One region of the Streptomyces sp. NPDC002779 genome, then DNA from elsewhere that is predicted to be linked to it. Evidence: riboswitches for the same ligand, from Rfam matches in the RefSeq annotation. Region 1 holds a riboswitch; the other holds the start of a gene.
The links. A riboswitch is a leader RNA that binds a small molecule or an ion and turns the genes downstream of it on or off. The one in region 1 is predicted to bind glycine.

Region 1 (14,708 bases):
TCGGCCGCCGGCACTGGCTGGACTGAGGCCCGCGCCCCCGGTCGGCCGAGACCTGGCTGGACCGAGGCCCGCTTCCCCGGTCAGCCGAGACGGACCCGGGCCAGCTGCCGCGACTGGGCCACCAGACGGTCCTCGCTGTCCCACACCTCCGCGTCCTCCTCCAGGAAGCCGCCCGCCAGGTTGCGCGTGGTGATCCCCACCCGCAGCGGGCCCGGGGCCGGGCGGCAGCGGACGTGGACCGTCAGTTCCACCGTCGGGACCCAGCCCTTGATGCCGAGCTCGAAGGCGGTCGGCGGCAGCGCGTCCACCGCCAGCAGCAGGGAGAGCGGGTCCGCGTCGCGGCCGTCGGCCAAGCCGAACCAGGCGCGCATCTCGCCCTTGCCGGAGGGGGCGCCGAGGGCCCAGCCCAGGGTGGCGGGGTCCAGCTTGATCATCAGGCGGTCGGTGATGGCGGAGCTGCCGGGGACCGGGGCGGGGCCGTCCTGGGGGCCGAAGCACTGGTCCATCGGCGGGATCGCGGGCGGCTTCGCCGTCGTACGGACGTCGTCAGGGAGGGCGTCGAGGTCGCCGTAGGAAGCGAGGACGCGGATGCGTTCGACCTCGCGGCCCTGGTCGTCGTACTGGAAGAGCGAGGCCTGGCCGGTCGACAGGGTGCGGCCGGTGCGGACCACCGAGGTGCGCACGACGGCCGGGCCGGGCTGGGACGCGGTCAGGTAGTGCGCCGAGATCGTGAACGGGTCGGCGTGCGGCAGGGCGTCGGAGAGCGCGCGGCCGAGGACGGCCAGCAGATAGCCGCCGTTGACGGCGCTGATGATGGTCCAGCCGGCGGAGAGGTCGATGTCATAGACGCCGGGCTCCCGCCGGGTGAGCGCGGTGTCGCGGTCGAACTCGCTGTCGCCGATCGTGGCCTGCGTGGACGCTGCTTCTGGCATGGGTGAACGGTACAACAGGCGACTACTAAGCGGTAGCTTTCCTCGTCGTTCCCGGCACCGGCCCGCACCTCGGCGCCTACTCCTCCCGTACCGTCGAGCGCCGGTTCCAGGCCCGCGGGGCCCGCCAGTGGTAGCGCATCGCGAGCAGCCGCAGGACGAACGCGGTGACCGCCGCGAGCCCGCCGGTGACGGGGCCGAGGGCGTCGTAGCGGATGCACAGGGCGACCATCGTGGCGCCGACCATCGCCGGCACCGCGTACAGGTCACGGTCCCAGCGCAGCAGGGAGGGGACCTCGTTGGCGAGCACGTCCCGCAGGACGCCGCCACCGACCGCGGTGGCCAGGCCCAGGGCGGCGGAGGCGGTGAGGCCCAGGCCGTGGTCGTACGCCTTCGTCGTGCCGGTGACGCAGAACAGGCCGAGGCCGGCCGCGTCGAAGACGTTCACGCCACTCTGGATGCGCTCCACGTGCGGATGCAGGAAGACCACCAGGAGAGCGGCGAGCAGCGGGGTCAGGAAGTACCCCAGGTCCGTGAAGGCGGCGGGCGGCACCGAGCCGATGACCAGGTCCCGGAAGAGTCCGCCGCCCAGCGCGGTGACCTCGGCGAGGACGGCGATGCCGAAGACGTCGAAGTTCTTGCGGACCGCCAGCAGGGCGCCCGAGATTGCGAAGACGAAGATGCCGATCAGGTCGAGCGTGTGCTGGACGGAGGGGGTGAAGAGTTGCTGGAGCACCCTGCCATTCTTACCCGACGACGAGCCCCCGCCTTTCATTGCAAGGCGGGGGCTCGGTCGGGCGTGGGGTACTAGTCCTTCTTGCCGGGGGTTTCCTCTTCCGTGGCGGCGACCTCCGCGGCCACCGCCGCCGAGGTCTCCGCCGATTCCGCCAGCACCTCGTCGGACACCAGCTCCGCCGCCTCCTTCGCGGCGGTCAGCAGGACCGTGTCCTGCGGGGCCTGGTCCTCGAAGTTCTCCGGGTGGTGGCAGGCGACCCGCTGGCCGGGGCGCAGCTCCAGCAGCGGCGGCTCGGTCGTCTTGCAGATCTCCGTCGCCTTCCAGCACCGCGTGTGGAAGCGGCAGCCGCTGGGCGGCGCGATCGGTGAGGGCACATCGCCGCGGAGCAGGATGCGGTCGCTCTTGGTGCCCCGGCGCTTGGGGTCCGGCACCGGCACGGCCGACATCAGGGCCTTGGTGTACGGGTGCATGGGGGACTCGTACAGCGCGGTGCGGTCGGCGAGCTCGACGATCTTGCCGAGGTACATCACCGCGATCCGGTCCGAGACATGGCGGACGACGGACAGGTCGTGCGCGATGATCACGTACGTCAGGCCGAGCTCCTGCTGGAGGTCGTCCATCAGGTTCACGACCTGCGCCTGGATCGACACGTCGAGAGCGGAGACCGGCTCGTCCGCCACGACCAGCTTCGGCTTCAGCGCCAGCGCCCGCGCGATGCCGATGCGCTGACGCTGACCGCCGGAGAACTCGTGCGGATAGCGGTTGTAGTGCTCGGGGCTGAGGCCGACCAGCTCCAGCAGCCGCTGGACCTCCTTCTTCACCCCGCCTTCGGGCTCGACGCCCTGGAGCCGGAAGGGCGCCGAGACGATCGAGCCGATGGTGTGCCGCGGGTTCAGGGAGCCGTACGGGTCCTGGAAGATCATCTGGATGTCCCGCCGCAGCGGGCGCATCCCGGCCGTGCTCAGCCGCGTGATGTCCTTGCCCTCGAAGTGGATCGAGCCGCCCGTCGGGTCCTGGAGCCGGGTGATGACCCGCCCCATGGTCGACTTGCCGCAGCCCGACTCGCCGACCACGCCCAGGGTCTCGCCCTTGCGCACCTCGAAGTCGATGCCGTCGACCGCCTTCACCGCGCCGACCTGGCGCTGGAGCACGCCCTTGCGGATCGGGAAGTGCTTCTGCAGGCCCTCGACCTTCAGCAGCACCTCGCGCTCCTCCGCGGGGGCCGACGCCTGCGCCGGGACGGTCACGTCCGATTTCTTGGTTTCACTCACAGCTTCGGCGCAATCTCTTCGGTCCAGATCCGCGTGCGGTCCTCGGGCGAGAGGTGGCAGGCGGAGAAGTGTCCGGTGCCGACCTGCGACAGCTCGGGGCGCACGGTGCGGGTGACATCGCCCTTGGGGACGTCCGCGTACGGGCAGCGGGGGTGGAACGCGCAGCCCGAGGGGATGTTGATCAGGCTCGGCGGCTGGCCCTTGACCGGGATGAGCCGGTCCGAGGTCTCCCGGTCGATGCGGGGCATCGAGCCGAGCAGACCCCAGGTGTACGGGTGCTGCGGCCGCTCGAAGATGTCGTCGACCGGACCGCGCTCCACGCACCGGCCGCCGTACATCACCAGCACGTCGTCGGCGATCTCGGCGACCACTCCGAGGTCGTGGGTGATGAGGACGACCGCCGAACCGAACTCCTTCTGCAGATCCCGGATCAGGTCGAGGATCTGCGCCTGCACGGTGACGTCCAGGGCGGTGGTCGGCTCGTCCGCGATGAGCAGCTCGGGGTTGTTCACCAGCGCCATGGCGATCATCGCGCGCTGGCGCATACCGCCGGAGAACTCGTGCGGGTAGCCGTCGACGCGCTTGGCGGGCTCGGGGATGCCGACCCGGTCGAGCATCTCGATGGCCCGGTTGCGCGCCACCTTCTTGCTGACGTCGTGGTGGACGCGGTACGCCTCCACGATCTGGTTGCCGATCGTGTAGTACGGGTGCATCGCGGACAGCGGGTCCTGGAAGATCATCGCCATCTCGCGGCCGCGCAGCCGGCGCACCTCGTCCGGGTCGGCGGAGACCAGTTCCTTGCCGTCCAGCCAGATCTCGCCGGACATCTTGACGTTCTTGCCGCGTGCGCCGAGGCGGTGCAGGCCCATGATCGCCAGCGAGGTGACCGACTTGCCCGAGCCGGACTCGCCCACGATGGAGAGGGTCTTGCCCTTCTCCAGCTTGAAGCTGAGCCCGTCGACGGACTTGACCATGCCGTCGTCGGTCGGGAAGTGCACCTTGAGGTCACGGACTTCGAGGAACGCGGTGGGCGTGTCGGAGGGCGCCTTGACGGGCTCCCCCACTGCGGCACCGGTCTTGGAGAGTTCGGTCACGAGAGCCTCACCCGCGGGTCGGCGGCGGCGTACAGCAGGTCCACCAGGAAGTTTGCGATCACGACGAAGAAGGCGGCGAGCAGGGTCACGCCGAGGATCGGGGGCAGGTCGTTGTCCTGGATGGCCTTCACGGCGTACTCGCCGATGCCGTGCAGGGAGAAGACGTACTCGGTGATGACCGCACCGCCGAGCAGCAGTCCCAGGTCCATACCGAAGACGGTGATGATCGGGGTCAGCGCGGCCCTGAGTCCGTGCCGTGCCACCACCTTGCGCTCCCGCAGGCCCTTGGCGCGGGCCGTGCGGATGAAGTCCTCGTTCATCGTCTCCAGCATCCCCGAGCGGGTGAGCCGCGCGTAGATGGCGGAGTACAGCAGGGCGAGGGAACACCAAGCGGGGAAGAGGGTGTTGGCCCACTGCGCCGGGTTCTCGGTGAACGGAACGTAGGTGCGGCCGAAGATCGGCCACTCGATGGTGAAGAGCAGGATCGCCAGGCTGCCCGTGAAGAACATGGGGAGCGACACGCCGGCGAGCGCGATGCCCATGAAGGTGCGGTCGAGCAGCGAGCGCGGCTTGAGTGCGGAGATCACACCGGCCGTGACACCGCCGATCAGCCACATCACCGAGGCACCGGCGGCCAGGGACAGCGTCACCGGCAGGCGGTCGGTGAGCTGCGGCCACACCTCCTGGTGCGTCTTGAAGGAGTAGCCGAAGCACGGCGCGTTGCACTGCGCCATGGTGGGGCCCAGGTCATAGCTGGCGCCGGAGACGATCCCCTTGATGAAATCCCAGTACTGGACGTACACGGGCTGGTCGAGACCGAGGTTCTGCTTGACCGCTGCGATGTCGGCCTTCGTGGGACTCTTCCCGATGTACTGCTGAGCCAGCTGGTCGGCCGTCTGGCCGGCGAGTCGGGGCAGCAGGAAGAAGATCGCGAAGGTGACCGCGGTGACGACCAGCAGCAGGATCACCGCTGCGATCATCCGGCGGAGAATGTACGAGATCACGGGGATCGGCGCCGGTGCCCGCGGACCGCGAAGTCCGCGGGCACCAAAGCCTTCACCTGCCTTCCGGGGCTACTTCTTGGTCGTGCCGATGTTGAGGTAGTCGTACTGACCGCTGAAGGCCGCCGTCGAGACCAGGTTGGTGAAGCCGGACGGGCGGTACAGCAGGACCTTGAAGTAGGACAGCGGAACGAGGGCCGCCTCCTCCATCGTCTTCTTGTCGATCTGGGCGTAGAGGCTGTTGCGCTTGGCCTCGTCCTCGGTACCGATCGCCTCCTCCAGCATGGAGTTGACGTCCGCGTTGTCCAGCTGCGACAGGTTGGTGTTGCCGGACTCGCCGATCGCGTCACCGTGCAGGATCTGCTGCTCGAAGCCGTAACCGGACGGCCAGTCAGCACCCCACTGCATCATGTGCAGGCCGATGTTCTCCTTCTTGTTGAACTTCGGCACACCCGCGTTGTCGGTGAAGTACTTGCCCGAGGGGTACTGCTTCAGGGTGGCGTCGATGCCTGCGGCCTTCAGCGAGTTGATGATCGCGGTGGCCGCGTCGATCTCCTGCGGACGGTCGCTGCGCGCCGAGATGTTGGTCTTGATCGTGTCCTTGCCGCAGGCCTTCAGCTGCTCCTTGGCCTTGGCGACGTCACCCTTGTTGCCCGGGGTGGCGTACAGGTCGGACTTCTCGTAGCCCGGGATGTCCGGCGGCAGGACGGTCGTGGCGATGTCACCGCGGATCGGGCCGCCGAGGGCGGTCTGCACCGAGACCTTGTCGACCGCGTACTGCACGGCCTTGCGGCACTCGACCTTGTCGAAGGGCGCGAGCTTGGTGTTGATCGCCATGTAGACCAGGCGGCCACCGTAGGTGTTGTCGGTGTTGGCCTTCAGGTCCGCCTTGTTGACGACCTTCGCCTGCGTCGCGGCCTGGACGCCACCGCCACCGAGGTCGATGGCCGTGCCGGCCATGACGTCCTGGTCGATGGTCTCGGCGTTGACCTTCAGCTTGACGACGATCTTGTCCGGGTACTGCTTGCGCAGCGGGTCGGTCTTGGCGTCCCAGTTCTCGTTGCGGACGAGGACGACCTGCTTGCCCTCTTCGTAGCTCTCGAACTTGTAGGAGCCCGAGGACACGACGTTCTTGACGTAGTCGACGCCGTTGTCCTTGGCCTTCGGCACGGGAGCCGTCTGCGGGGTGGCGACCAGGTAGTCGAACTCCTGGAAGGCACGGTTGAGCTTGAAGACGATCGTGGTGTCGTCCGGCGTCTCGATGGACGCGAGGCCCTTGGCGCTCTTGTCCTTGTACGGGCCCTTGTACTTGTCGCCGCCCTCGAGGAACTGCTGGAAGTAGTTGGGGCCGAGGGAGAGCACGTCACGCGCGAAGTTCGAGCGCTCCACCGCGTACTTGACGTCCTTGGACGTGATCGGCGTGCCGTCCTCGTACTTGAGGCCCTCACGCAGCTTGTACGTCCAGGTCTTGCCGCCGTCGCTGGGCTCACCCGGAGCCGACGCGAGGTCGGGGACCAGCTCGTTGCCGGCCTCACCCGCGGCGGGCTTGAACGTCATCAGCGGGCGGGCGTACAGCCGGCTGAGGTTGTACATGTACGCGTAGTACGTGTTGCCCGGGTCGAAGGAGTCCGGCACGTCCGAGTACTCGTACGTGACCGTGCCCCCCTTCGCGTCGGAGGCGTTGACGACACCCTTGGTCGCGGCGTCGGCGCCGGCCGACTTGTTGTTGCCGTCACCATTGTCGTTGTTGTCATCGGCCTTGCTGCAACCCGAAAGCACCAGGCTCACAGTGCCGACAGCCGCGATTGCGGCCAGCGCTGACCTTCGCATGATGGTCTGCTTCCCCTCCATAGGTGGAAACTTGATGGGCTCTCGACGCGGCCGCATGTCAGCGGCTGCGCGGGTCGAGAGCGTCACGGAGTCCGTCGCCGAGCAGGTTGAACGCCAGGACGGTGACGAAGATGGCGAGGCCCGGCACGATCATGAACTGCGGGTCGACCTCGTAGAAGTTGACCGCCTCGCTGAGCATGCCGCCCCATGACGCCTGCGGGGGCTGGATGCCGACGCCGAGGAAGCTCAGGCTGGCCTCGAAAAGGATGTTCGTCGGGATGAGCAGCGTCGAGTAGACGATGATCGGGCCGACCAGGTTCGGGAGCAGTTCCCGGAAGAGGATGTACGGGCCCTTGGCGCCCATGCCCCGGGAGGCGTCGACGAACTCACGTTCCCTCAGGGCCAGGGTCTGACCGCGGACGATACGGCCCAGGTACGGCCAGTTGAAGAAGCCGATGATGAAGATCAGCACGCCGATGTGGAGCGGCAGACCCTCCAGGCCGAAGGCACCACCCTGCAGCGTCGCCGAGATGGCGATGGCGAAGAGCAGCAGCGGGAAGGCGAGGAAGGTGTCCATCAGGCGGCTGATGATCGTGTCCACGCGCCCGCCGTAGTAGCCAGCGATCACACCGAGGACCGTGCCGATGGTGTTCGACAGGATGGTGGCCCCGAACGCGACGACCAGGGACACCCAGGAGCCCTCCAGGATGCGGGTGGCGATGTCCCGCCCGAACTTGGGCTCGACGCCCAGCGGGTGGTCCATGCTCATCCCGCCGAAGTCCCCTGTGGGCAGCGAGGTGTTGGGGTCGATCAGATCCTGGTTGAAGGCGTTGGGGTCGAGACCGAAGAGGGCCTGGATGGGCCGGGACAGGACGGCGAGCAGCACCAGCAGGATGACGACGATGCCGCCGGACACGGCGAGCTTGTCCTTCTTGAACCGGGTCCAGGCGATCTGCCCAAGGGAACGGCCCTCGATCTGCCCCTTGTCGGCACCGCTGAGGACAGCTTCCGGCTGAGCCTCGGCTGCCTTAGTGGTCTCGATCGGTGCGGTCACAGTGACCCGACCCCTCTCGCCGGTGGTGACCGGCCTACGCCCGCCGTGGATTACGGCTTTGTCGACTTGCACTCGATCACAGGATCGACCGATCCCATGTCTGTCTCGGGAGTCTTCAGCGTCGTCACGATCACCCGCCAGGTCTGACGGCGAAAGTATGCGCAACCGTGATGATGCACTGGGGATTCCGTTATCCGAACAGCAGATAACGGAGGCCGAACGGGAGGGAGTTAGGACACATCGGTCACTAGGCGACATTCGGCGTCATCTACGCGCGAAGAAATGTGTCGGGTCCGTGAACGGCCGATGGCCCGTGAGGAGGTCAGTAGCCGCCCTGTACCGGTGGGTAACCGTACCCCGCGGCGGGCGCCTGCGCCGCGTGGGCCTCACGGTCGTAGAAGGGGCGGGCGTTCGCCCGCATCCACAGCGCGACCGGGTCGTACTCGTCGGACATCGCCACCGTGGAAACCGGCAGCCCGTCCGGAACGGCGCCGATGGACTGCTGCATCATCGCGCGCACCGAGTCCACGGCGGGCGGGCTGGTGTCGTACACGTCCAGGCCGATGGCGAGGTACGGCGCTCCGAGCGCGGGCTGCACCCAGGCGCGGCGCAGTGCGCGGACGGCCGGGGTGCGGTGGGCGTTCTGCGCGAGCAGGGCGTAGAAGTGCGGGATCTCGATGCCAGGTTCGGACAGCTGCAGCGGGCCCGCGGGCTGGCGCTCCAGACCGGTGGCGATCCGGCGCAGGTCGAGCCAGGGGATGCCGACGCCGCCGCCCGGGGCGTGCGGGTTCAGCCAGAGGCCGAAGTGGTCGGGGTACAGCGTGCGGGCGACGTCGACTCCGTCGACGACCTCGTAACTGCGGTTCCAGCCGCTGGCCGAGAGTTCCTGGGCGGAGGTCACGCAGGGGGCGTAGCCGTAGCCGTCGACCTCCATGTTCCCGTACTGGGCGTCCGGGGAGCCGGCCTGGCCGTGCCACAGCAGCATCCAGATCTGGCCGGAGTTCGGGGTCGCGAGCGCGCGCAGCAGCGCCTCGTAGGCGTCGTACCGCCCGGGCGTGACCTGGCGCAGCATGTGCTCGACCTGCCCGGCCGCGATGCCGCTGGCGCTCACCTGTACCGCCCCTTCACCTTTTCTCCGACCGAGCCTTGGGCCTAGCTTAAGCCCGCCTGCGGACTCGGGACTTGCTCCGGTTGTGCGAGTGCGGGCTGCGTGTGGCCGGTCGCGCCCCGCGGCGGAGGCGCACATCGACACAGCCCCGCGCCCCTTGTGTCCCTCGACTAACCACGCGTGTAGAAGGGCCGCACTTTTTCCCGCATCCATATCGCCACCGGGTCCTGGGCCGCCATGTCCAGGAGGATCAGGTTGACGGGCCACTTGGTCGGGACCCTGCCCAGGGCCCGCCCCAGGGCGTCCATCGGGGCCGTGCGCAGGTCGCCCTCCCAGTCGGAGAGTTCGACCCCTATGAACATCACCGGGTCCGCCGTCTCGATGGCGGCCAGGCAGCGACGGGCGGTGGTGACCACGCCGGTCGTCGCGAACTCGGCGGAGGCGGCGGACAGGAAGTCGACCGGGTCGTCCTGCCAGTCCGGCTCGTACAGCTTGACGCGGCCGCCGCTCGCCGGGCCGTCCAGCGGGGTGCGGCCCACCCTGCACAGCTCGGCCACCGCCGGCGGCGGAAGGGGGATGCCCACCATGCCGTCCGGGTTCACCGCGATGCCCACCTGCGGCGGCAGCCCGCGGGCGAACTCCACCGCCGGGGCGATCGTGTACGACATGTGGGAGCCGACGACCTGGCGGAACTGTTCCTCGGAGCTGAAGACCGGGACATAGGCCTGGCCCTCGATCTCCAGCGTGGGCAGGTCCAGCGGGCCGCTGTGCGGGCCGCCGCCGGACGGCAGCGGGACCCACAGGAAGCTGCGGCCGAGGACCTCGATGATCCGGCCGCCCGCCGTGGGGACGCCGAGGGAGGCGGAGAGCACCTCCTCCAGTTCGTTGCCGGGCCATCCGCCGTGCGGATGGGGGTGTGCCTGCGCCGGAAAGTCCGCGGGGAGATCCGCCGGGAAGTCCATCTGTCTGACCGCCTGCCCTGAACCACTGATGTGGCTGAAAAGGCTAACGCCTGCCCGGCCGCCCGGGTCAGCCCGTGAAGCCGATCCGCCGCAACGCCCCCGCCGCCGGCCGGTCGATCAGCACCGCCGAACCGCAGCCCGGGGGCAGCTCGCCCTGCTCCACCGCGCGCAGCAGCCGGCCCGCCGCCGAGCGGTGCCGCAGGAAGGCGTACCGCGAGACACCGCGCCCGCGCTCGCGCTGGCCCTCCAGCGCCTCGTCCGGGGTGACGTCCAGGAGCAGCAGATGCAGCATGCCGCCCCGGCGCCGCGCGGTGCGGGCCAGCCAGCCGCGCACCCAGGCCTGGGTGCCGCAGTCGTGGACGACGACTCCCTGGTCCGAGCGCAGCGCGCGCCACAGCCCGGCGTAGTGCGCGAGCCGGACCAGGGGCCGGTAGACCGCGTACGGCAGGAAGCCCGGCATCCGGGCGTCCCAGCGGTCGCGGGTGTCCTGGGAGTCGATGCGCGGGCCCTTCACGGTCCGCCGCATCAGCGTGGACTTGCCGCTGCCCGGCAGGCCGGTGATCACGACCAGGTCCCGGGGCCCAAAGAGCAGGGCATGCGGGCTGCGGCCGTCGCGTGCGCGCAGGTCGCGGACGACGGGTGCGGGCAGCGTGCCGCGGGCTTCGAGCGCCGGGGCCGTGGGCTGCTCGGGCAGCGCCAGGCCCGACGTGGTCGCGTACGCCGTGGTCCTGTTCACCGTGATCGTCCTCCTCCGGGTCGGGATCTCCCCTCCCCACTGAACGTAAAGAGAAGGTAATGGGCGATCTCTCGCGTTTTCGTGTGCGTACCGCCACAAGCCGGTTACAGAAGCGGCCTGCCCACGGACGCCCCGGTCATGCAATGATGGCCGCGCCAACTGCATACCGGCCGTTCGAATCCGCGCGGGAGAGTTCCCAGCCTTCAGCTGGGGCGCCGAAGGAGCAAGTCCCTCCCTTGAATCTCTCAGGCCCCGTTACCGCGCGGGCGAGGCACATCTGAAAAGCGGACCGCCCTTTGCCGGTGGTCCCACCCAAGGTGCAAGTCATGCCCCGCGTGGTCATGACGAACCTCTCAGGTTCCGATGACAGATGGGGAGGAAAGACCTCGCCGTCATGCCCTGGGAGACGACCGTCCGATGAGCAGTTCCGAACCCCGCCGTACCGCCCTCGATGCCCTGCATCGCTCGCTGGGCGCGACGATGACCGACTTCGCCGGCTGGGACATGCCGCTGCGTTACGGCTCCGAGCGCGACGAGCACACCGCCGTGCGCACCAAGGCCGGCCTCTTCGACCTCTCCCACATGGGCGAGATCACCGTGACCGGCCCGGAGGCCGCCCGGCTGCTGAACTACGCCCTCGTCGGCAACATCGCCTCCGTCGGCGTCGGCCGCGCCCGCTACACCATGATCTGCCGGGCCGACGGCGGCATCCTCGACGACCTGATCGTCTACCGGCTCGCCGAGACCGAGTACATGGTCGTCGCCAACGCCTCCAACGCCCAGATCGTGCTGGACGCGCTGGCGGATCGTTCCGCCGGCTTCGACGCCGAGGTGCGCGACGACCGGGACGCCTACGCGCTGATCGCGGTGCAGGGCCCGGAGTCCCCCGGCATCCTCGGCTCGCTCACCGACGCCGACCTCGACGGCCTGAAGTACTACGCCGGGCTCCCCGGCACCGTCGCGGGCGTCCCGGCGCTGATCGCGCGCACCGGCTACACCGGCGAGGACGGCTTCGAGCTGTTCGTGGCGCCCGCCGACGCCGAGAAGCTGTGGCAGGCGCTCACCGAGGCGGGCGCGCCCGTCGGCCTGATCCCGTGCGGCCTGTCCTGCCGGGACACCCTGCGGCTGGAGGCGGGCATGCCGCTGTACGGCCATGAGCTCACCACCTCGCTGACCCCCTTCGACGCCGGTCTCGGCCGGGTGGTCAAGTTCGAGAAGGAGGGTGACTTCGTGGGGCGCGAGGCGCTCACCGAGGCCGCCGAGCGCGCGGAGAGCAACCCGCCGCGGGTCCTGGTCGGCCTGATCGCCGAGGGCCGCCGCATCCCGCGCGCCGGGTACCAGGTCGTCGCCGACGGCCAGGTCATCGGCGAGGTCACCTCCGGCGCCCCCTCCCCCACGCTGGGCAAGCCGATCGCCATGGCCTACGTCGACGCCGCGCACGCGGCGCCCGGCACGGCCGGCGTCGGCGTGGACATCCGGGGCACCCACGAGCCGTACGAGGTCGTGGCGCTGCCCTTCTACAAGCGCCGGAAGTAGCCACCGGGCGTGACCCCGGACACCTTTGCGCTGGTCACGCGCGCCTTCTGCAGTCCCCCCTTCATCAGCACTCCCCCGCGTACAGGAGAATTCAGGCCATGAGCAACCCCCAGCAGCTGCGCTACAGCAAGGAGCACGAGTGGCTGTCGGTCGCCGAGGACGGCGTCTCGACGGTCGGCATCACGGAGTACGCGGCCAACGCGCTCGGTGACGTCGTCTTCGCCCAGCTCCCCGAGGTCGGCTCCACGGTGGCCGCGGGCGAGTCCTGCGGCGAGCTGGAGTCCACCAAGTCGGTCAGCGACCTGTACTCCCCGGTCGCCGGCGAGATCACCGAGATCAACGAGGACGTCGTCAACGACCCCTCGCTGGTGAACTCGGCCCCCTTCGAGGGCGGCTGGCTGTTCAAGGTCCGCGTGACGGAGGAGCCGGCCGACCTGCTCTCCGCCGACGAGTACACCGCCTTTTCCGCCGGCTGAGGAGTCGTAGACGCATGTCCGTCCTGAACACGCCCCTGCACGAGCTCGACCCGGACGTGGCCGCCGCGCTCGACGCCGAGCTGCACCGCCAGCAGTCCACCCTGGAGATGATCGCCTCCGAGAACTTCGCGCCGGTCGCGGTCATGGAGGCCCAGGGCTCGGTCCTCACCAACAAGTACGCCGAGGGCTACCCGGGCCGCCGCTACTACGGCGGCTGCGAGCACGTCGACGTGGCCGAGCAGATCGCCATCGACCGGGTCAAGGAGCTGTTCGGCGCCGAGTACGCCAACGTCCAGCCGCACTCCGGTGCCTCCGCCAACCAGGCCGCGCTGTTCGCGCTGGCCCAGCCCGGCGACACCATCCTCGGTCTGGACCTGGCCCACGGCGGCCATCTGACCCACGGGATGCGGCTGAACTTCTCCGGCAAGCAGTTCAACGTGGTCGCCTACCACGTCGACGACGCCGGTCTGGTCGACATGGCCGAGGTCGAGCGGCTCGCCAAGGAGCACCGCCCCAAGGTGATCATCGCCGGCTGGTCGGCGTACCCGCGCCAGCTGGACTTCGCGGAGTTCCGCCGGATCGCCGACGAGGTCGAGGCGTACCTGTGGGTCGACATGGCGCACTTCGCCGGCCTGGTGGCCGCGGGGCTGCACCCGAACCCGGTGCCGTACGCCGATGTCGTGACCTCCACCACCCACAAGACCCTGGGCGGTCCGCGCGGCGGCATCATCCTCGCCCGGGGCAAGGAGTTCGCGAAGAAGCTGAACTCCGCCGTCTTCCCCGGCTTCCAGGGCGGTCCCCTGGAGCACGTGATCGCGGCCAAGGCGGTCTCCTTCAAGGTCGCCGCCTCGGAGGACTTCAAGGAGCGGCAGCGGCGTACGGTGGAGGGTGCGCGCATCCTCGCCGAGCGGCTCACGGCGGCCGACGCCCGCGAGGCCGGGGTCAACGTCCTGTCCGGCGGCACCGACGTCCACCTGCTCCTGGTGGACCTGCGCGAGTCCGAGCTGGACGGACAGCAGGCCGAGGACCGCCTCCACGAGGTCGGGATCACGGTCAACCGCAACGCCGTCCCGAACGACCCGCGTCCGCCGATGGTCACCTCTGGTCTGCGGATCGGCACGCCCGCCCTGGCCACCCGCGGCTTCACCGCCGAGGACTTCGCCGAGGTCGCGGACGTGATCGCACAGGCGCTGAAGCCGTCCTACGACGCGGAGGCGCTGAAGGCCCGGGTCCGGGCCCTGGCCGACAAGCACCCGCTGTACCCCGGCCTGAGCAAGTAGTAGTTCCCTGGTGGGGGCACCCGAGGACGTGTGCCCCCACCCTTTTTTGGAGGAGTTCCCGTGGCCATCTCGGTCTTCGACCTGTTCTCGATCGGCATCGGCCCGTCGAGCTCCCACACGGTCGGCCCGATGCGTGCGGCCCGCATGTTCGCCCGCCGCGTGCGCAACGAAGGGCTGCTGGAGGGCGTCACCTCGGTCCGCTGCGAGCTGTACGGCTCCCTGGGCGCGACCGGGCACGGCCACGGCACGCCGAAGGCGGTGCTGCTCGGGCTGGAGGGGGCCTCGCCGCGCACGGTGGACGTGGAGGGCGCGGACGAGCGGGTCGAGTCGATCAAGTCCACGGGGCGGCTGTCGCTGCTGGGCGAGCACGAGATCGCGTTCTCCTTCGACGACGACCTGGTGCTGCACCGGCGCGAGGCGCTGCCGTACCACGCGAACGGCATGACGATCCGGGCGTACGACGCCCAGGGCGCCGAGCTGATCGCGAAGACGTACTACTCGGTCGGCGGCGGCTTCGTCGTGGACGAGGAGGCGGTGGGCGCCGACCGGATCAAGCTCGACGACACGGTGCTGAAGTACCCCTTCCGCACCGGTGACGAGCTGCTGCGGCTGACGAAGGAGACGGGTCTTTCGATCTCCTCGCTGATGCTGGAGAACGAGCGGGCCTGGCGCACGGAGGAGGAGATCCGCGCGGG
Region 2 (14,708 bases), on a different contig from region 1:
GCGACGCAGACCCACGCCTACCCGGCCTAGGCCGTCCGTCCGGCCGGCGGGAAACAGGAGCGGGAAACAGCGAAGGGCTCCCCCCGAGCCGTACAGCCCGGGCGGAGCCCCTCGCCTACGCCGGATCAGCCCTCGTACGCGTCCATCGGCGGGCACGAGCACACCAGGTTCCGGTCGCCGAAGGCCTGGTCGATACGGCGCACCGGCGGCCAGTACTTGTCCGCGGCCGAGACCCCGCCCGGGAACACGGCCTCCTCGCGGCTGTACGCGTGCTCCCAGTCCCCGCCCAGCGCGGCGGCGGTGTGCGGGGCGTTCCGCAGCGGGTTGTCGTCCGCGGCCCACTCGCCGGAGCCGACCTTCTCGATCTCGCCGCGAATGGCGATCATCGCCTCGCAGAACCGGTCCAGCTCGATGAGGTCCTCGGACTCGGTCGGCTCGATCATCAGCGTGCCGGCCACCGGGAAGGACATCGTCGGCGCGTGGAAGCCGTAGTCGATGAGCCGCTTCGCGACGTCGTCGACGCTCACACCGGTCGCCTTGGTCAGCGGCCGCAGATCGATGATGCACTCGTGCGCGACGAGCCCGCCCGGGCCGGTGTACAGCACCGGGTAGTGCGGCTCCAGGCGCTTGGCGATGTAGTTCGCGCTGAGCACGGCGACCTGCGTGGCCCGCTTCAGCCCCTCGCCGCCCATGAGCCGGACGTACGACCACGAGATCGGCAGGATCCCCGCGGAACCCCACGGCGCCGCCGAGATCGGCCCGACACCCGTCTCGGGGCCGGCGCTCGGCTGCATCGGGTGGTTCGGCAGGTACGGCGCCAGGTGCGCCCGCACACCCACCGGGCCGACGCCCGGGCCACCGCCGCCGTGCGGGATGCAGAAGGTCTTGTGCAGGTTCAGATGCGAGACGTCACCACCGAAGTGACCCGGCTTGGCCAGGCCCACCAGCGCGTTGAGGTTGGCGCCGTCGACGTAGACCTGCCCGCCCGCCTCGTGCACCTGCGCGCAGATGTCGGCCACGTGCTCCTCGAAGACGCCGTGCGTCGAGGGGTACGTGATCATCAGCACCGACAGCTCGTCGCGGTACTGCTCGATCTTCGCCCGCAGGTCCTCGACGTCGATCTCGCCGTCCTCGGCGGTCCGGACGACGACGACCTTCATGCCCGCCATCACGGCGCTGGCGGCGTTGGTGCCGTGCGCGGAGGACGGGATGAGGCAGATGGTGCGCTGCTCGTCGCCGTTGGCCCGGTGGTAGCCGCGGACGGCGAGCAGACCGGCCAGCTCACCCTGCGATCCGGCGTTCGGCTGGAGGCTGACCTTGTCGTACCCGGTGACCTCGGCGAGACGTTCCTCCAGCTCGCGGATGAGCGTGAGGTAACCCCCCGCCTGCTCCTCCGGCGCGAAGGGGTGCAGCTGCCCGAATTCGGGCCAGGTGACCGGCTCCATCTCGGTCGTCGCGTTGAGCTTCATCGTGCAGGAGCCCAGCGGGATCATGCCGCGGTCGAGCGCGTAGTCACGGTCGGCGAGGCGGCGCAGGTAGCGCAGCATCGCGGTCTCGGAGCGGTACTGGTGGAAGACCGGGTGGGCCAGGAACTCGTCCCCGCGCACCAGCGCCGCCGGCAACGCGTCCTCGGCCCGCGCGTCCAGCGCCTCGACGTCCCCGTCCACCCCGAAGGCGCTCCACACCGCGGTGAGCTGGGCCCGGCCGGTGGTCTCGTCGCAGGCGAGGGAGACGTGGTCGGCGTCGACCAGCCAGAGGTTCACGCCGTTCTCCCGCGCGGCCGCGACGACCTCGGCGGCCCGACCGGGCACCCGCACAGTGAGCGTGTCGAAGTAGGAGCCGTGCACGACCTCGACTCCGCCGGCGGTGAGCCCCGCGGCCAGGATCGAGGTGTACCGGTGGACCCGCCGGGCGATGCTCTTCAGCCCTTCGGGCCCGTGGTAGACGGCGTACATGCCGGCCATGACGGCGAGCAGCACCTGCGCCGTACAGATGTTGCTGGTCGCCTTCTCCCGGCGGATGTGCTGCTCACGCGTCTGCAGCGCGAGCCGGTAGGCCTTGTTGCCGTCGGCGTCCACGGACACCCCGACCAGCCGCCCGGGCAGGCTGCGCGCGAACTTCTCGTGCACGGCCATGTAACCGGCGTGCGGACCGCCGAAGCCCATCGGCACACCGAAGCGCTGCGTGGTGCCGATCGCGATGTCCGCGCCCAGCTCGCCGGGGGAGGTCAGCAGCGTCAGCGCGAGCAGATCGGCGGCGACGGTGACCAGCGCGCCGAGCTCATGGGCCTGCTCGATGACGGGCTTGATGTCCCGCACGGCACCGGAGGCGCCCGGGTACTGGATGAGCACGCCGTTGATCTCGCGCGAGGCGATGCCGTCCGGAATGCCCTCGCTCAGGTCGGCGACGACCACCTCGACGCCCGTGGGCTCGGCCCGCGTCTGGATCACGGCGATGGTCTGCGGAAGGGCGTCCGCGTCGATGAGGAACAGGCCCTTCTTGTTCTTGCCCATGCGCCGGGACAGCGCCATGGCCTCGGCAGCCGCCGTGCCCTCGTCGAGCAGCGAGGCACCGGAGGTGGGCAGCCCGGTGAGCTCGGCGACCATCGTCTGGAAGTTCAGCAGGGCCTCCAGGCGGCCCTGCGAGATCTCCGGCTGGTACGGCGTGTAGGCCGTGTACCAGGCCGGGTTCTCCATGACGTTGCGCAGGATGACCGGCGGGGTGAAGGTGCCGTAGTAGCCGAGCCCGATCATGGAGTCCAGCACCTGGTTGCGGTCGGCGAGGGTCCGCAGCTCGGCGAGCACCTCGGCCTCGGTCCGCGCGCCCGGCAGGTCGAGGGCGTCGGCGTTCTTGATCACATCCGGCACCGCGGCGGCGGTGAGCTCGTCCAGCGAGCCGTAGCCGACCTGGGCGAGCATCTTGGCCCGAGCCTCATGATCAGGACCGATGTGACGCTGCTCGAAGGGGATCCCTTGCTCGAGCTCGGAGAGCGGAATGCGATAGGCGGTCATTGCGGAGGCCTCCTGGTCGACACGACCTTCGAGGGGCACCACGGCACGGGTACCCGGACGGCCTCCCCCTCTGTCATCTCAACCTGAGAGCTTCACCGGGGCATGAGGGCGCCCGGCTTTCACCGTCGGTGAGAGCGGAAGCCGTCGACACCCGCTCTGCTTTCCAGAGTGACCTCGTCCGTGCGGTACGTGGGCCTGAGAGATTCCGGGGAGGATTTGCTCCTTCGGCGCCTCCGGATGGTGTCCGGAGGACTCTCCCGCACGGGGTCAGCAGCCGCTGTCAGCCTACCAGCGAGGTCAACGCCCAGGCGTTCGAGTGGCCGCGCACCCGAATGTGCTCTTTCGTAGTGCTTACGGATGAGTTGCGACCAAGTGGAGGGCACGTGCAGACCGACATCGATCCGCGCAACCTGATCGGCCGCAAGGCGTTCGACCGCAACGGTACGAAGCTCGGCACCATCGACGAGGTCTACCTCGACGACGCCACCGGCGTACCGGAGTGGGCAGCCATACGAACGGGCCTGTTCAGCAGGGACGCCTTCGTCCCCCTGGAGCCCAGCGAACTGGTGGAGGGCGCCCTCCGCGTCCCCTTCGACCGCTCCCTGATCAAGGACGCCCCCGACTTCGGAGTAGGCCGCCACCTCTCCCCGGAACAGGAACTCCAGCTCTACCACCACTACGGCCTGGACCTGACCTCCCCCACACCCCCCGACTACGACTTCGGCAACTTGGCAGGCACAGAAGAAGCAGACACCTAAGCCCCCCACGTAGCCCCGCAACGCGACCGCACCCGACACCCCTCGTGCCCCGCACCGACGCGCCCCCTGGCAGCCCCGGGATCTGGGCCTCCGCTCCCCTCCGCTCCCCGCAGCTAGGCGCCCGCGCCCGCGCCGCCCCGCAACTGCCTACCTGCACGCCCTCGCAGCGGAGCAGCCGCGTCCCTCGTGACCCAGGGCAGCCAGGCCGTCGTCGCGGATCCAGCGCTGCTCGGGCGCACCAGCTGGGTGACGACGTCCCCCGCCGCCCCGCAGCTGGGTACCCGCACCCCTCGCGCAGCCCCAGTGCTGGGCCTCCGCGTCCCTCCTATCCCCGCAGCTGAGCGACCGCGCCCCCGCCGCCCCGTAGCTGCACCTGCACGCCCTCGCAGCGGGACGGCCGCGCCCCTCCTGGCCCAGGGCAGCCAGGCTGTCGTCGCGGATCCAGCGCTGCTCGGGCGCACTAGCTGGGCGACCGCACCCCTCGCAGCCCCAGGAGCTGGGCCTCCGCGTCCCACCTCGCCCCGCAGCTGAGCGACCGTGCCACCACCGCCCCGTAGCCGCCTACCTGTCTGCCCTCACAGCGGGACGGCCGCATCCGTCGTAGCCCCCTAGCTGAGTGACCGCGGCCCCCGCCGCCCCGCAACTGGGTGACCGCACCCCTCGCGCCCCTGGCTGCATGACCGCATGCCCATAGCTCCGAGTCGCGTGCCGTGTATCCCATAACCCGCAGCCGCACATCCCTCAGCCTGTTGCTCAAAGCCCTACAGCCCATCGCCCGCACAACCCCCGGCCCGCACCCCCGCTGCGGGCAGTCGTGCCGCTGGGGCGGCACGGGTGGGCTGGGCCCCTCTGGGGGAGGCACCCCGCCAACGCGGGCGAGTGCACCAACCCCCCACCAACACCGCCCCCACCCCTCACGCCCGCACCTCATCCACAGCAACCCCCGGCCTCCGCGGCACCAACGGCAACGGCTCCGCAGGAACAAGCTCAGGATCATCGACCCGAAACGTCCGCACCCGCCCCGGCCCGGACTCCGGCGTCTCGAACCGCACAGTCACCCGCCCCACCCCACTCCCCTGCACCCACCCATGCCCGAACTCCGCATGCCGAACGTCATGCCCAGCAGCCCACCGCCGCTCCACAGCCGCCCCCATCTCCGCAGCCGCACCCACACCCCCGGCCTCGCCAACCTCGCCGGCCCCGTCCTCTCCCACATCCTCCGCACCCCGACCCCGTTCCCCCGCGGCCTGCGCGAACAGATCCTCCTGCGTGTAGTCGGCAAGCCCACTGACCCCCACCCCCAGCAACCGCACACCCCCCGTCGTGTCCACCGACTCCAGCAACCGCCCCGCGGCCTCCCGCACGACCGCCGGATCATCCGTGGGCCCCCGCAACGTCTCGGACCGAGTCAGCGTGGAGAAGTCGTACCGCCGCACCTTCAGCACAATGGTCCGCCCGGACAACCCGGCCTCCCGCAACCGCCGCACACACCGATCCGCGAGCCGCTGCACCTCCAGCCCCACCCGCACCCGGTCATGGATGTCCACGTCATACGTGTCCTCCACGGACACCGACTTCGTCTCCCGCTCAGCCACCACCGGCCGCTCGTCCCGCGCCAGCGCCATGGCGTACAGCGCATGCCCGTGCGCCTTCCCCAGCATCCGCACGAGCTCGTCCTCGCCCGCCTCGGCCAGCTCCTCGACCGTGTGGATCCCGGCCCGCCGCAGATGATCCCCGGTGGCCGGCCCCACCCCCGGCAGGGTCCGCACCGGCATCGGCCCCAGCATCGCCCGCTCGGTCCCCGGCTCGATCACCACCAGACCGTCCGGTTTGGCCTGCTCGGAAGCGATCTTCGCGAGCATCTTGCACGCGGCGAGCCCCACGGACCCCGTCAGCCCGGTGACCGCCCGTATGTCCGCCCGCAGCTTCGCCCCCACCAGCCGCGCCGACGCCTCGTCCCAGGCCGCTCCCCCGGCCTCCAGATCGACGAACGCCTCATCCAGACTCAACGGCTCCACCAGCGGCGACAGCGCCCGCAGCAGCGCCATCACCTGCTCACTGATCGACCGGTAGAACGCGAACCGCGGCACGAGATACGCGGCGTTCGGTGCGAGCCGCCGGGCCTGCGCCATCGGCATCGCCGAGTGCACCCCGAAGACCCGGGCCTCGTAGGACGCGGTGGCCACCACACCACGCGGCCCCAGCCCGCCCACGATGACCGCCTTCCCGCGCAGACTCGGCTTGGACGCCTGCTCCGCCGAGGCGAAGAAGGCATCCATGTCGAGATGCAGGATCGTGGGCGTGTTTCTCACATGTCCGATGCTGCCCTACGCCACTGACAATGCCCCCGAGCGGCCTCCACGCCGCCCCGCACAGCCCACACGGCGGAGCCGTCCTCAGACCGCCCGGTTCCGCCGCCGCGCCAGCTCGTCCGCCGGATTGGGGCCGACCAGCGTCTCCCCGGTGTCGATGCGCTCCCCGTGCAGCTGCGACAGCGCGCTCTCCACGTCCCGCCACACCACGCCGACGGCGATCCCGAAGACTCCCTGCCCGCTCTGGAGCAGCGCGTGGACCTCGTCGGGCGAGGTGCACTCGTAGACCGTGGCGCCGTCGCTCATCAGCGTCATGCGCTCCAGGTCACGAAAGCCCCGCTCCCGCAGGTGCTGCACCGCGGTGCGGATGTTCTGGAGCGAGACACCGGTGTCTAGGAACCGCTTGACGATCTTCAGGACGACCACGTCCCGGAAGCTGTACAGACGCTGCGTCCCCGACCCGTGCGCGGGCCGCACACTGGGCTCGACGAGCCCCGTACGGGCCCAGTAGTCCAGCTGCCGATAGGTGATGCCGGCCGCCGCGCAGGCCGTCGGGCCCCGGTAGCCGATCTGCTCGGACGTCATGGACGTCGCCCCTCCGCCGCTCGGCACGGCCGTCGGTCGCTGCGGGGCGCGGTCGGCCGCACCACCCGGCTGGGGGTATCCCCCGCCGGAGCGGAGTCGTGAGCTCGGGGGAGGGTACGGACCGCTCTCCCCGAGACCGCGTCCGGGGGCACCCCCAGCCGTACCGTCGCCGCTGCTTCTCACGCCGACCTCCGTCCTTGACCTGCCTTCTCGACGGTAGGCAGTCACCAGGGGTGCGTCAACGATCGCCACACTCGGCACGCCGAGTGATAATCACCCTAGGAGTGGTTTCCCGTACCCCACCGCGGGGAAAGGCTAGCCGAATGCGCTCGGAGCGGGCCGCAGGACGCTCTCACTCGCCGCTGGCAATTGCCGGGAACCGGACGTCTCACTGGCTGCTCGTGCCGAAATCCTCGGGCGAGATCTGGTCGAGGAACTCGCGGAACTTCTCCACCTCGTCCTCCTGCTCGTCCGGAATCGCGATCCCCGCGTCGTCCAGCACGCCGTCACTGCCGTAGATCGGCGTTCCGGTGCGCAGGGCCAGTGCTATGGCGTCGGAGGGACGCGCGCTCACCTCGACGCCGCTGGCGAAGACCAGCTCGGCGTAGAAGACGCCGTCACGCAGGTCCGTGATGCGCACTTCGGTGAGCTCCTGGCCGACGGCCTCCAGCACGTCCTTGAACAGGTCGTGGGTCAGCGGTCGTGCGGGGGCCATGCCCTGCTGGGCGAAGGCGATGGCCGTGGCCTCCCCCGGCCCGATCCAGATGGGGAGGTAACGGTCGCCTCCCACTTCGCGCAGGAGCACGATCGGTTGGTTGGAGGGCATTTCGACCCGGACACCTACGACATCGAGCTCGTTCACACAGCAACCCTAGGCCGTGCCCGGGACGTTTGGGTAGTCGGGCAGGAAACGGGCGGCCCATCCGGACCGCCCAGGCCCTCCGGGTCAGGGCAGCCGCACCCCGAGCGCGGTCTGCACGAGCGCCGCGTGCAGCTTCACCGTGAGCCCCGCCAGCTCCTTCGTGCGGGCCTCGGCATGGGCCCTGGTCTGCGGGTTGCGATGGCGTCTGAGCGGTGCCACGACCTGGTCCACGAGCCCGGCCTCCCGGTCCGCGGCGGCCTTCATCGCCCGCAGATGCCGCGGCTCGATCCCGAACCGCCCCAGTTCGACGACGAGCGAGGCCACGGTGACCGCCTCGGCGTCGTACGCCCCGTCCGGCAGCGGGGCGATCAGCCCGTACGACTCCCACTCCTCGAGCTCCCGCTCGCCGATCTCCGCGGCGGCCAGCAGCTCGCTCCGCCCGATCCGGGCCGCCGTAGGAGCATCGGAGAGCTCCGGTCCGGCCTCTCCGTCGCGCTGTCGGCCCACGGTGGGCAGCGCCACGGCCTCGCCGCGCTCCATGGCGTCCAGGTGCTCCCTGATCACCTTGAGGGGCAGATAGTGGTCCCGTTGCATCCTCAGCACATGGCCGAGTCTCTCGACGTCGTCGGCGCTGAACTTGCGGTAACCCGAAGGGGTCCGCTGCGGTTCGACGAGTCCCTCGGACTCCAGGAAGCGGATCTTGGAGATGGTGACTTCGGGGAACTCGTCGCGCAGCACGCTCAGCACGGTGCCGATGCTAATCAGCCCGCTGTCCGTGGCGGCAGTGCCGTGTCCGGCACCGCCGCTCGGTGTGTGAAGCATGGACCTTCTCCGGGGGAGGGTCAGTAGCCTCGCTGGCTCGCGTGGAAGACCAGCCGGTACTTGCCGATCTGCACCTCGTCACCGTTCGACAGGGCGACCTGGTCGATCCGCTCGCGGTTGACGTACGTGCCGTTCAGGCTGCCCACGTCGGCCACGGTGAACGAGCCGTCCGGGCTCCGGCGGAACTCCACGTGCCGGCGCGAGACGGTGACGTCGTCCAGGAAGATGTCGCTCTGCGGGTGACGGCCGGCCGTGGTCAGGTCGCTGTCCAGCAGGAAGCGGCTGCCCGAGTTCGGCCCGCGGCGCACCACCAGGAGCGCGGAGCCGAGCGGCAGCGCCTCGACGGCGGCCTGCGCCTCGGGGGACAGCGCCGGGATCTGCGTCTGGCCGGTGGCCTCGGCGTCGTAGGCCTCGAGACCGGAGATGGAGATCGTGGAGGTGGTCTCGGACGGACGCTCGGGCACCGCACCCGCCCGCAGCGGAGCACCGCAGTTGGAACAGAAGCGACTGTTCTCCGCGTTGCGGTTACCGCACCTCGTGCACACCAGGGCCGACATGGACGGATCCTCCTGCCGCGGCTGCCCCGCGGGGGCATTGGACGCATACGGGTCGGCGGTGAACCCTCCACCCGTACCTGAGGTTGAGGGTTGCCCGAAACCTATGCCTCCGGCCTGGGCAGGGTCAACAGACGGCGCGCCCTGACCTCCGGAAATGTCCCCGCCCGGGCCACCCACCTGGTCCCGGAACAACGGCCGCTGGCCCTCTGCGTCAGGCTGCGCGCGGTGGCGGGCGGTGGCGTTGTCGTTGCCCTGCCGCGCGCTCTTGCCGAACAACTTCGCAAACAACTTCACGGGCGATTCCCCTTGACTGAAACAGACCCGCCCGTGGGGCAGGACGAACCCTGACTGCACACTCCGGCCGACCCGGACATCCTCACAACGTCCGTATCCACCAGACAGTTTCCACCACGCACCACCCATTCGGTGCGCCGACCCCCCGCAACCTCATGCCCTCGCCGGACGTCCCCCATGCACCCCCGATTCACCGCGAGGACGACCGAGCGTAGTCAGGCTGCTGCGCGGCTCGCAAGGCGTCCACAACGATCTTGTCCGACCGCTCGACCGTCACCACGGCCTGCTCCTTCTCGAGGGTCTGCACCACGCCTCCAGGGATGTTGAGCGCCGGTTCGAGGTCCTGAGGTTTGCCGATGACCTTGAAACGATAGGGCGCGTTGATCTTGTTCCCGTCGACGCTCACGGAGTTTCCCGAATCGGTCAGATAGGTCCCTGCCACCACGCGTACCCCATTCACCTGGATCGCCTCCGCACCGGCCGCACGCAACTCCTGAATGGCGTCGAGCAGCATGTCCGCCTCGACCGTGCCCTTCGTGTCGTCGATGACCACCGTGATGCCGGGTCCTTGCGCCGCCACCGTGCCCGCCAGGATGCCGAGTTGCCGCTCCTTCTCGACCGTCTGCCGACGAGCCTCCTCGGCCTGGTTCGAACTGTTCTCGAGCTCGTCCCGCTGCTGCTCGAGTCCCTGCTTCTCGTCCTCAAGACGCTGTGTGCGGTCATCCAGTTCATCGAGGATCCGGACAAGATCCTCCTGGCGCGCGCCGCGCAGGGCGTCGTCCCCGTCGCTGTTGGAGGCGACCTGCACGGCCAGGCCGAAGCCGAGGCCGAACAGCAACAGGGCGACGATCAGTTGAGCCCGGGTGACCCGCGGCGGCCAGAGCCCCTTGGCGAGCCGCTGCCGTCCGGTGAGCTCCGGCCGCGTCTCCGCCTCGTGCGCGCCTACCGCGGCCGCCTGGGACGGGACCTCGTCGGGCAGTTCCTTGCGCAGCCTGTTCTCGGCCGCCTCGTCCTGGTTGCTCATCGGTCTCACGCCCGGAACACGTGCCGGCGGATCGCCGCGGCATTGGAGAAGATACGGATCCCGAGGACCACGACGACACCGGTGGACAGCTGCGCCCCCACACCCAACTTGTCACCGAGGAACACGATCAGCGCGGCGACGACCACATTGGACAGGAAGGACACCACGAAGACCTTGTCGTCGAAGATCCCGTCGAGCATGGCCCGCAGGCCACCGAAGACGGCGTCCAGCGCCGCCACGACGGCGATCGGCAGATAAGGCTCCACGACCGCCGGAACCTCAGGCCGGACCAACAGGCCGGCCACGACTCCCACGACGAGGCCCAGTACGGCGATCACGATGTGCCCTTCTCGCTTTTCTCGGTGTTCGGCTGCGCTGTTCGTACGGTCACACGGGGTGCCGCCGGCAGCCGGAGGTCCTCTTCCACGGAGATTGCCGTCCGGATGCCGAAGTTCTCCTGCAGGGCATGCAGATACAGCCCGTCGGCACTGTCCTGGAACCTGGTGCTCAGCCGCTCCCCGTCCCCCACCGCGAGCACTGTGTACGGCGGTACCAGCGGCTTGTTGTCGACCAGTATCGCGTCGCCCGCGGCCCTGATCGCCGACAGGGCCGTCAGCCGCTGTCCGTTGATGGAGATCGCCTCGGCGCCCGACTCCCACAGCCCGTTGACCACCCGCTGCATGTCACGGTCGCGCACCCGCCCGGTGTCGGAGAACCCGGAGGTCTCACGCGGATCCCCGTCACCGCCCCCACCGGCTTCCCGGGCGTCGTCGACGACCAGCTTCACCCCGGGTCCGTGCACCTCGACGGCGCCGGACAGGATGCCCACGAGCTCCCCCTGCTCGCTGCCGCTCTCCTTCAGCGCCTCACGCTGGCGCGCGCTCACCTCTTCGCGCAGCTCGTCGACGCTGTCCTCGAGCTTGTCCGCGGCCTCGGTCTCCTGATCGATCCGGTCGATCAGTTCCTCGCGCTCCTTCGCCACCACAGGAGCCGCGACCCGCGCCTGGGCCGCCCCGACGGTGACGACGAGGGCGGCCAGCACCAGACCGGCCGCGAGTCCGAGCTTCGCCCTGAGGGTCTTGGGCAGACCGCCGTCCGCCGCCTTCTTCCGGGCCGCCGCCTCGGCGTACCCGTCATCGAGGCTGTGATCCATGACGTTGGTGAGCAGCGACATGGAGGCGTCCGGGCGCGAGGGTCGCGTAGGAGTGCTCCGAACGGGGGGCTGCTGCGGCATGCCGCACATCGTCGCACGTCGCGCCACGTACCTCCGAATGGCCCCACCGGCGTGCCGGACAGGCCCCCTTGGGGACACTTGTCCGGCACGCGCGCGTGCTGGGGATTTCAGCGCCCGGCGCTGTCCACCACGGCCGACCACTCGTCGAGCAGGGCCTGGGCCGACGCGTCGTCGGGACCCTCCGCCCACAGATGGGTGACGGCCTCGGCCGGGTCGGGCAGGACCATCACCCAGCGCCCGTCGGTCTCCACCACCCGCACACCGTCCGTGGTGTCCACGAACCGGTCACCGGCAGCCTCCACGACCCGTCGCATCACGAGTCCCTTGACCGCCCACGGGGTCGCCAGATCCCGCTTGAGGACGTGCGCCCGCGGAATCCGCGCGTCGATCTGGCTGAGGGTGAGCTGTGTCCGCGCCACCAGCCCGATCAGCCGTACGAAGGCCGCCGTGCCGTCGAAGACACCGCTGAACTCGGGGACGATGAACCCGCCCTTGCCGTCACCGCCGAAGATGGTGGTCTCGTCCCGGCCGACCCGCGTCAGGTCGTCGGGCGACGTCGTCGTCCAGTCCACCTGTGTCCCGTGGTACGCCGCCACCTGCTCGGCGATCCTCGTGGTGGTCACCGGCAGCGCGACCCGCCCACTGCGCCGCTCGGCGGCCACCAGGTCGAGCATCACGAGCAGCGCCCGGTCGTCCTCGACGATCCGTCCCTTCTCGTCGACCAGCGACAGCCGCTCACCGACCGGGTCGAACCGCACTCCGAACGCGGCCCGCGCGGAGGCGACGATCTCGCCCAGCCGCACCAGCCCGGAACGACGAGCGTCCGCCGTCTCGGTCGGCCGGGACTCATCCAGACCGGGATTGATGGTCAGCGCGTCCACACCCAGCTTGCCGAGCAGGCTGGGCAGCACCAGGCCGGCGCTGCCGTTGGAGGCATCCACGACGACCTTCAGCCCGGACTCCGCGATCCCGGTCGTGTCCACGTTCCGCAGCAGCGATCCGGTGTACGAGTCGAAGACGCTGGCCGGGAAATGGAGATCCCCGATCTCACCGGGGAACGCCCGCCGGTACTCCTGACGCGCGAACACCCGGTCCAGCTTGCGCTGACTGCCCTGCGACAGATCGGCGCCCTGGCTGTCGAAGAACATGATGTCCACGGAGTCCGGCACACCGGGCGTCGTCCGGATCATGATCCCGCCGGCGCTGCCGCGAGCGGTCTGCTGTCGCGCCACGGGCAGCGGTACATTCTCCAGATCCCGTACGTCGATGGCGCTCGCCTGCAGCGCGGAGATCACCGCACGCTTCAGCGCCCGAGCACCACGGGAGTGGTCGCGGGCCGTGGTGACGGTGGACCCCTTCTTGAGGGTCGTCGCATAGGCACCGGCGAGGCGTACAGCGAGTTCCGGCGTGATCTCCACATTGAGGATTCCGGACACGCCACGGGCACCGAACAGATGCGCCTGCCCCCGGGACTCCCAGATCACCGAGGTGTTGACGAACGCACCGGCCTCAATGATCTTGAACGGATAGACCCGCACATTGCCCTGAATGATCGACTCTTCACCGATCAGGCACTCGTCGCCGATGACGGCGCCGTCCTCGATCCGGGCGGCACGCATGATGTCGGTGTTCTTGCCGACGACACAGCCCCGAAGGTTGCTCTGCTGCCCGACATACACGTTGTCGTGCACGACGGCCTTGTGCAGGAAGGCGCCGCTCTTCACGACCACGTTGGAGCCGACCACGGTGTGCTCCCGGATCTCGGCGCCGGCTTCCACCTTGGCGTAGTCGCCGATGTAGAGAGGGCCACGAAGAACGGCGTCAGGATGCACCTCGGCGCCCTCGGCCACCCACACGCCCGGGGAGATCTCGAACCCGTCGAGCTCGACGTCGACCTTGCCCTCCAGGACATCGGCCTGCGCCTTCACATAGCTCTCGTGGGTGCCGACGTCCTCCCAGTAGCCCTCCGCGATGTACCCATAGATCGGCTTGCCTTCCTTCATCAACTGCGGGAAGACATCGCCGGACCAGTCGACGGGCACATCGGCCTCGACGTAGTCGAAGACCTCGGGCTCCATGACGTAGATACCGGTGTTCACCGTGTCGGAGAAGACCTGGCCCCAGGTCGGCTTCTCGAGGAAACGCTCGACCTTGCCTTCCTCATCGACGATGGTGATTCCGAATTCCAGAGGATTCGGCACCCGCGTCAGGCAGACGGTGACGAGCGCGCCCTTCTCCTTGTGGAAACGGATCAGGTCGGTGAGGTCGAAGTCGGTCAGGGCATCACCGGAGATCACAACGAAGGCGTCGTCCTTCAACGCCTCTTCGGCGTTCTTGACGCTTCCGGCGGTACCGAGTGGCTTCTCCTCATTGGCATAGGTGAGCTCCATTCCGAGCTCTTCACCGTCACCGAAGTAGTTCTTGACCAAGGAGGCCAGGAACTGGACAGTTACGACGGTCTCGTTCAGCCCATGCCTTTTGAGCAGCCTCAGCACATGCTCCATGATCGGCCGGTTGGCCACCGGCAGGAGCGGCTTGGGCATGCTTGAGGTCATGGGACGAAGGCGTGTGCCTTCGCCTCCGGCCATCACGACGGCCTTCATGTCGGAAGCGTCCTCCTCTAAGACGACGGTCTAGCCGACTTCACCCGTCCAAATTGTCCCGCACTTTTCGTCAGCGGGCCATCGAGCCGCTGGAGCCCGGCAATGGGCGAGGTTCAATCGGCCATGGTGTCCGCACGGACAAGGCGGCGGACCTGTACCACGTAGAGGACTCCTGCCCACCAATAGAGGGTTGTACCCCATCCTGCGAACGCCCATCCGAAAATAGCAGCAAGTGACGGGAGCCACCCACTCCCGTCACTGAGCAGGAGCAACGGGAAGGCGTACATCAGGTTGAAGGTAGCCGCCTTGCCCAGGAAGTTCACCTGGGGCGGCGGATAGCCGTGACGCCTGAGGATGCCCACCATCACCAGCAGCAGCAGTTCTCGTGCCAGAAGTACACCGGTCAACCACAGCGGCAAAATCTCCCGCCAGGTCAGTCCGACCAAAGTCGAGAGAATGTAGAGCCGGTCCGCGGCGGGGTCCAGGAGCCGGCCGAGGCTGCTGATCTGGTTCCAGCGCCGCGCGAGCTTGCCGTCCAGGTAGTCACTGATCCCGCTCAGCATCAGCACCAGCAGGGCCCAGCCATCGCTCTTCGGCCCGCCGAACTCCGGCCAGAGGATCAGCCACAGGAACACGGGCACGCCAA

Region 2: it holds a riboswitch for glycine, as region 1 does, so the genes downstream of both, gcvP (aminomethyl-transferring glycine dehydrogenase) here and gcvT (glycine cleavage system aminomethyltransferase GcvT) in region 1, are expected to answer to the same signal.

What each region holds. Positions count from the first base shown of each region.
Region 1 is NZ_JBIAQC010000001.1:239,062-253,769, forward strand. Features, by position in the region: gene ACFYW5_RS01060 (TetR family transcriptional regulator) at 1-26, shown strand, start outside; gene ACFYW5_RS01065 (thioesterase family protein) at 81-932, opposite strand; gene ACFYW5_RS01070 (trimeric intracellular cation channel family protein) at 1,009-1,665, opposite strand; gene ACFYW5_RS01075 (ABC transporter ATP-binding protein) at 1,737-2,936, opposite strand; gene ACFYW5_RS01080 (ABC transporter ATP-binding protein) at 2,933-4,030, opposite strand; gene ACFYW5_RS01085 (ABC transporter permease) at 4,027-5,034, opposite strand; gene ACFYW5_RS01090 (ABC transporter substrate-binding protein) at 5,104-6,882, opposite strand; gene ACFYW5_RS01095 (ABC transporter permease) at 6,920-7,915, opposite strand; gene ACFYW5_RS01100 (enhanced serine sensitivity protein SseB C-terminal domain-containing protein) at 8,238-9,026, opposite strand; gene ACFYW5_RS01105 (enhanced serine sensitivity protein SseB) at 9,194-9,985, opposite strand; gene ACFYW5_RS01110 (AAA family ATPase) at 10,053-10,721, opposite strand; glycine riboswitch at 10,897-10,992, shown strand; gene gcvT (glycine cleavage system aminomethyltransferase GcvT) at 11,139-12,257, shown strand; gene gcvH (glycine cleavage system protein GcvH) at 12,356-12,733, shown strand; gene glyA (serine hydroxymethyltransferase) at 12,748-14,013, shown strand; gene ACFYW5_RS01130 (L-serine ammonia-lyase) at 14,074-14,708, shown strand, end outside.
Region 2 is NZ_JBIAQC010000005.1:279-14,986, reverse strand. Features, by position in the region: gene ACFYW5_RS15515 (ABC transporter ATP-binding protein) at 1-30, shown strand, start outside; gene gcvP (aminomethyl-transferring glycine dehydrogenase) at 126-3,011, opposite strand; glycine riboswitch at 3,185-3,281, opposite strand; gene ACFYW5_RS15505 (PRC-barrel domain-containing protein) at 3,395-3,769, shown strand; gene ACFYW5_RS15500 (DNA polymerase IV) at 4,684-6,081, opposite strand; gene ACFYW5_RS15495 (MerR family transcriptional regulator) at 6,166-6,849, opposite strand; gene ACFYW5_RS15490 (bifunctional nuclease family protein) at 7,055-7,528, opposite strand; gene ACFYW5_RS15485 (MerR family transcriptional regulator) at 7,613-8,350, opposite strand; gene ACFYW5_RS15480 (FHA domain-containing protein) at 8,371-9,330, opposite strand; gene ACFYW5_RS15475 (DUF881 domain-containing protein) at 9,392-10,225, opposite strand; gene ACFYW5_RS15470 (small basic family protein) at 10,231-10,563, opposite strand; gene ACFYW5_RS15465 (DUF881 domain-containing protein) at 10,560-11,468, opposite strand; gene ACFYW5_RS15460 (sugar phosphate nucleotidyltransferase) at 11,567-14,062, opposite strand; gene ACFYW5_RS15455 (CDP-alcohol phosphatidyltransferase family protein) at 14,176-14,708, opposite strand, start outside.